Regions from separate parts of the Pseudomonas sp. WHRI 8519 genome, predicted to be linked through region 2. Evidence: riboswitches for the same ligand, from Rfam matches in the RefSeq annotation. Region 2 holds a riboswitch; the other holds the start of a gene.
What was found. Region 2 has a riboswitch for thiamine pyrophosphate ahead of ABRP30_RS13340 (TenA family protein). Riboswitches for the same ligand answer to the same signal wherever they lie in the genome.
Positions count from the first base shown of each region.

Region 1: linked by a shared signal. The riboswitch ahead of thiC (phosphomethylpyrimidine synthase ThiC) and the one ahead of ABRP30_RS13340 (TenA family protein) in region 2 are both predicted to bind thiamine pyrophosphate.

Region 1 covers NZ_CP167996.1:5,525,130-5,528,538, reverse strand. Annotated here, with positions in the region: gene ABRP30_RS25295 (TolC family outer membrane protein) at 46-1,479, opposite strand; TPP riboswitch at 1,641-1,747, shown strand; gene thiC (phosphomethylpyrimidine synthase ThiC) at 1,904-3,409, shown strand, end outside.
Region 2 covers NZ_CP167996.1:2,899,337-2,902,745, forward strand. Annotated here, with positions in the region: gene ABRP30_RS13330 (BCCT family transporter) at 1-336, opposite strand, end outside; gene tenA (thiaminase II) at 552-1,211, opposite strand; gene ABRP30_RS13340 (TenA family protein) at 1,214-1,861, opposite strand; TPP riboswitch at 1,940-2,053, opposite strand; gene ABRP30_RS13345 (EAL domain-containing protein) at 2,238-3,409, shown strand, end outside.

The DNA.
Region 1 (3,409 bases), 2.6 Mb from region 2:
GCATCCTCGAACGCTTTGTTTCGACGATTGCCGTGACCGCTTGCCTCAAGGCCTGCGTTCGAAGTTCTTCGCCGCTGCCGCCGCCAGGTCCGGTGGCAGGAAGTCCTTGTCCGGATTGTAGTCCGCCTTCAGGTACCGCTTGAGGTCCACCAGGTCCTGTGGGCTCAAAGTGCCAGCCGCTTGCTTCAGGCTGAGGTTGTCAAGAATGTAGTCGTACCGGCTGTTGTTGTAGTCGCGAACCGAGGTGTACAGCTGGCGCTGGGCATCGAGCACGTCGACGATATTGCGGGTGCCGACCTGGTAACCGATCTCGGTGGCTTCCAGCGCGCTCTGGTTGGAAATGATCGACTGCTTGCGCGCTTGCACCTGCTCCACATCGGTATTCACGGCACGGTGCAGGTTGCGTGTGTTCTCCACCACCTGGCGGCGCAGGCTCTCGCGTTGTTGTTCGCTCTGGCTCAGGCGCTGGTATGCCTCGCGTACTTGCGAGCTGGTCAGGCCGCCACTGTAGATCGGGATGTTCAGCTGCAGGCCGATGCTGGTCTGCTCCACGTCACCGCTGTAGCGCACGCCCAGTTGCGAAGGGTTGGAGAAGCCCAGGCTGTCATTGTCGCCTTTCTGGTATTTGGCTACCGCATCAAGGGTCGGGGCGTGGCCGGCCTTGCGCTGGCGTAGGGTTTCTTCGGCGGCATCGACTGCGTAGTTGGTTGCCAGCAGGTTGAGGTTCTGCCGCCCCGCAGTCTCGACCCAGGCCTTGGCGTCGTTGGGGGTGGGCACCTGTATCGGCAAGGTGTGAACAACGCCCTGGATCGAGGTGTATTCGCGGTTGGTGAGGGTCACCAAGGCCTCGAAAGCATCCTGCACCTGGCGTTCGGCAATGATCCGGTTGGCCCGAGCGGTGTCATAGCTGGCCTGGGACTGCAGCACGTCGGTCTTGTCGGACAGGCCGACATCGAAACGTTCGTTGGACTGGTCCAGCTGGCGCTTGAAGGCCGATTCTTCGGCTTTCGTGGCTGCCAGGTTGTCCTGGGCCCGCAGCACGGCAAAGTAGCTTTGCGCGGTCTGCAGGATCAGGTTTTGCTCAGTGGCAGACAACTCCAGCGCCGCCTGCTCGTTGACGGCCTCGGCGGCCTGCAACTGGAACCAGCGATCGGCGCGGAAGACAGGTTGCGCCAGTGTGGCGCTCCAGGAATTGCCGCTGCGGTTCGAGGTGATCGAGGGTTCGTCGAGTTTGGTGCGGGTGTTCATCATTTCGGCACCTGCCGACAGGTTGGGCAGCAGGCCGGCGCGGGCCTGGGGCACCACTTCGCGGCGCGCGCCATAATCGGCGCGAGCGGCGGCAAGATCGGCGTTGTTGTCGACCGCTTCCTGGTAGACACTGACCAGGTCAGTCTTCACCGTCATGGGCACATCCGCTGCCCAGGCCACTCCGTTGGACGCACAAGACACGGCAATCGCCAGTGAGAGTTTGCGCAGCATAGAGGCAATCCTTGTACGAAATTTAATTACTGAACTGTTGAGTATCGAGCGATGGGGCAGTGTAGTGCCATGCGCAATTGGCAACAATCGTTGGCGGTGCCTTTCATCATCCCCCCGTTTTACACGCTTGGCTTTGCCGGCCACTCCAGTCTAGACTGCGCACGTTCTTGTCGGGGTGCCTTGAAGCAAAGGCTGAGATCGCATAGGTGCGGATCCCGTTGAACCTGATCAGGTTAGCGCCTGCGTAGGGAACAAGATTGCTCGCCTTCCCGGGGAGCCTCTTGTGCCAGGTCCGGGAATGTCGCAGCTGCAAGCAGCTCAAGGCACTCCATGTATCCGGCACTGCATACCCGCCAAGGGGTGCGTCCGCGTCTTTCAGGTTCTCCCCGACATTCCACCGCTAGGAAGCTGTCTGGAGCCTGTGATGAGCAAACAAGAAAAAACGATCAACCTCAGCGAATCGGCGCAAGTCGATCAGCAGTCCGTGCAACCCTTCCCGCGTTCGCGCAAGGTCTATGTCGAGGGCTCGCGCCCGGACATCCGCGTGCCGATGCGCGAAATCAGTCTGCACGATACCCCAACCGACTTCGGCGGCGAAGCCAACGCCCCGGTACTGGTCTACGACACTTCCGGCCCCTATACCGATCCCGACGTCATCATCGATGTACGCAAAGGCCTGGCCGATGTGCGTTCGGCCTGGATTGACGCCCGTGGCGATACCGAGCGCCTGGGTGGGCTGAGCTCGAATTTCGGCCAGCAACGCCTGAACGACGCCGAACTGGCCAAGCTGCGCTTCAACCATGTGCGCAACCCGCGCCGCGCCAAGGCTGGCGCCAACGTCTCGCAGATGCACTACGCGCGCCAGGGCATCATCACCGCCGAGATGGAGTACGTCGCCATCCGCGAAAACATGAAGCTGCAGGAGGCACGCGCTGCTGGGCTGCTCACGCAGCAGCACGCCGGCCACAGCTTCGGCGCCAACATCCCCAAAGAGATCACTGCCGAGTTCGTGCGCGAGGAGATCGCCCGCGGCCGCGCGATCATCCCGGCCAATATCAACCACACGGAACTGGAGCCGATGATCATCGGCCGCAACTTCCTGGTGAAGATCAACGGCAACATCGGCAACAGCGCCTTGGGCTCCTCGATCGAAGAAGAAGTGGCCAAGCTGACCTGGGGTATTCGCTGGGGCTCGGACACGGTCATGGACCTGTCGACCGGCAAGCACATCCACGAAACCCGCGAGTGGATCATCCGCAACTCGCCGGTACCCATCGGTACCGTACCGATCTACCAGGCCCTGGAAAAGGTCGGCGGAGTTGCCGAAGACCTGACCTGGGAGCTGTTCCGCGACACGCTGATCGAGCAGGCAGAGCAGGGCGTTGACTACTTCACCATCCATGCTGGCGTGCTGCTGCGCTACGTGCCACTGACCGCCAAGCGGGTCACCGGTATCGTCAGCCGCGGCGGGTCGATCATGGCCAAGTGGTGCCTGGCGCATCACCAGGAGAACTTCCTGTACACGCATTTCGATGAGATCTGCGAAATCATGAAGGCTTACGACGTGAGCTTCTCGCTCGGTGACGGACTACGTCCAGGCTCGATTGCCGATGCCAACGACGCGGCGCAGTTCGGTGAGCTGGAAACCCTTGGCGAGCTGACCAAGATCGCCTGGAAGCACGACGTGCAGTGCATGATCGAAGGCCCTGGCCATGTGCCGATGCAGCTGATCAAGGAAAACATGGACAAGCAGCTGGAGTGCTGCGACGAGGCGCCGTTCTACACCCTCGGCCCTCTGACCACTGACATTGCGCCAGGTTACGACCACATCACCTCGGGCATCGGCGCGGCCATGATCGGCTGGTTCGGCTGCGCCATGCTGTGCTACGTCACGCCCAAGGAGCACCTGGGCCTGCCGAACAAGGATGAC
Region 2 (3,409 bases):
GCGAAACTCCGGTGCTTCGCCATCGCGCCCCAGCGGGATTCTGCCGTAGCGGCTGGCGGCCAACCACAGCACGAAGATCACGAACACGGTGGAGGTCAGCACGAAGAACCAGCCAAAGTTGACGATGACCCAGGATTGCGCAGAGGTTGCGCTTGCAGCGAGGCTGGCCTGGTTGACGACACCCCAGCTGATGAAAGCGATTGCCAGCAGGCTGGTGACGCCGAACACCGCCCAGTCGAGCTTGCCTTCAAGGTGGCGGTCCTGCCTGGCCTCGGCAGTCTTGGACGGGTCGGTGACGCCTAGCGGCGGTGTTTCAACGTGCTCTTGCGTTGCCATCGATGGGCCCTTTTCAGTTTTGCTGCAGGCTTTTGTTGTTGTAATTGCTAGCGATGCCTGCGCAAAAACCGGGGGCGGCCGCGCTGGAGGCCCCGCGATTATCCTGTGAGCGAAACAGCAGCCCCTATTCCAGGACCGTCCTGGCCCATCCTCTGAACGACCAACCGGTCACATCGTGCGAACCCCGATGTAACCGGCACAGAACCTGAACGGGCTCAGGCAGCCCCATCCAACCCCATTTGCCAGAAGTCCGCCTCCAGCCTCGACGCCTGGCCAAAAATCGCCGCCAGTTCCACGAACCGCTGCTCGGTCATGCTGCGTGCGGCCAGCTCATCGAGGTGCTTGCGTGCCGCAGAGGCCACGCTCTGGTAGCCCTCGCCGGCGTATTCGGCAATCCACTCTCGGTAAGGGTGAGCACTGAGGTCACCGATGTGCGCCGCGAGGGTGCGGCCGATCTCGGCATAGCCGATCACGCACGGTGCCAAGGCCACATGCAGTTCGAGCAGGTCGCCGGCAGCGCCGCAGTCGAGCACGTAGCGGGTGTAGGCGACCGTGGCCTGGTGCTCCGGCGCGGCCTGGATATCGGCCTGCGACAAGCCCCAACGGGCGCACAGGCGCAAGTGCAGCTCGGTTTCGTCAAGGATTGCCGCCAGGCCAGCCTGGGCCGCGCGGATGTCGGCCGGCAGCCTGCTTTTATAAGCGGCAAGCGCCCAGGCACGGGCGAACTGGATGAGGAACAGGTAATCCTGCACCAGGTAAGTCCGGAACGCTGCTTCGCTCAAGGTGCCCTCACCCATCTGCCGAACGAAATCATGCTCCACATAGCTCGACCACTGGGGGGCGCTGGCCGCTTTCAGGCGCTCGAAGATATCCATGCTCAGCCCTCCTGATCGTAGATCGCGTCGAAGAAGGCCAGTTCCAGCGCCACGGTGCGCTGGTAAAAGTCACTCGCCAGTGCCGGCTCCTGCGGGCCTACGCGGTCCAGTTCGGCCTGCAGGAAGGCGACAAACGCTTGGAATGCCGCGTTGTCATGCAGGGTGATCCACTCGGCATGGACGAAGTTTTCCGGCAAGGGTTTCGGTGCTTTGAGCGCCCAGTCCAGGTACAGGCCTTCGGCAACGTTGAGCACTGCCAGCGCCGCCGCATAGGAGCGGGTCGCGGCGGCTTCGCGCATGATGGCCTTGAAACCTTGGGTCGGCAGCGTGTCCTTGGGTTCGGTGCGTTGCTGCGGGCTCACGTCCAGCGCCTGGAAAGCGCGCAGGAAATAGGTGTTTTCATCGCTGCTGATCATCCCGGCAAAGCGGCCGAAACGCAGGCGCGCCTCGAAGGTGTCGGCTGTGGCGATGGCGGCGCCGAGCAAGGTCAGGAAACTGTCGAGAAAACGGTGGTCCTGCACCAGGTAGCGGACCATGATCGGGTCCGCCACGCTACCGTTGCACAGTTCAGTGACGAAGCGGTGGCCGACTGCAGCCGACCAGGTCGGTTCGTTCTGGCGGCGCAAGGCGTGGGTGAAAGGTTCGTTCATGGTGCTGCCCTCCCTAGGGTGACAGCGAGGCCTTGACGGTGGCGCATGGGGCGGCCTCGCAATGAGGCCGGCAAAAAGGCAGGTTGGTAGTCCCATCCCTTCGCCGGCATGATCCGGATCAGGTTCTAAGGGTCACCGCGCTGCAGTGCCAGCGGTTTCTCAGCCCGTTGCCGGGCTCCCCTTGGTGGCGTGAAGGTATACAGCACCTCCGGGGCCTTTGTCACGGAGCAGATCACCCCGAGCAGCCCGCGACAGCCGTACCTTCAAGGGCCTTGGCAGCAAGAGAGACAGCATAGAAGCAAATAGCCACCAGTCATTAGCCTGTCATCTTATTGTCGTATTTTCCGACCTTCACCCAGGGTCGGGAATACCAGCCGTGATACGCCGTTTTCTCTCGTCAGCAGGCCTGCTGCGCCTATTGATCCTGATGCTCTGTGCCGCCACCCTCACCTTCCTTTGGGGGGTCCACTTCAGCCAGAAGGCCGCCGCGCGCCAGGATGCGCTGATGGCCAAGGCAGCCGAGCACCAGAACCTCGCCCGCATCGTCGCTGAGAGCCTGCGCCAGCTGGTTGATCGCGCCCAGGCTGTGGGCCGCGTCACTCAGGACGACATGGAGGCGCTACCCCAAGGCAGCCTGAGCCTGGCGCGGCTGCTTGCCGAGGACCCGGTGTTCAAACGCATGGGCCTGTACGACCGAAATGGCAAGCTGTTGTCAGCCAGCCACGTCAATGAAGTAGCGGCGCTGCCGGACGGCTGGCTGCAGCAGTTGAAACTGCATGTCGCGCACTACGGTTTCAAACCCTTCATGCCGCGTGTGGAACCGGGCCTCAGCCCTTCGGCCCTGCCCACCTGGCGCTTGCCCTTCCTCTTGCCGCTGACCAGCCTGCCAGGCCGGGAGATCGACAAGATCCTGGTGGTGCAGCTCGATATCGGCTACCTCGCGGTGCTGTTCCAGCACATTGACCTGGGCACCACCGGCCTGATGCGCCTGCTGCAGGACGACGGCCAGGAGCGCCTGCGTGTCGACACCCGCGGCGTGGTCATGGCCGATGTCGATTTCGAACCCGGTTTGCCGTCATCTGCCAGCGAGTCGGGGCTGCTCATCCAATATGCATCCGGCCAGCCCTACCAGAGCCTGTACCGGCGCATCGACGAGCGCGGGTTCAGCATCATCGTCAGCCAGCGCATCGACGAAATCCTCGCCCCCACTGCCCTGGCGTATTCACGCCAGTTCTGGTTGAACTGGAGCATGACGGTGATGATCCTTGCCAGCCTGGTCTGGACCTTGCGCCTGCTGCACAAGCGTCAAGAGGCTTTCAGCGCCCTTGAGCATGCGCAACAGGTCAACCAGCAATTGATCGGGCGACTGGAAGATGCGCACCGGCGCAGCAGCCACGCCGCTGCCACCGACCACCTCAGTGGGCTGCACAACCGCCGCCAGTTCGTCGAGGTGGCGGGCCTTGCGCTGACCCGCCAACGCGGCAAGCGCCGGCTGATGGCGATCCTGTTCATCGACATGGACCGCTTCAAGTCGATCAATGATTCGCT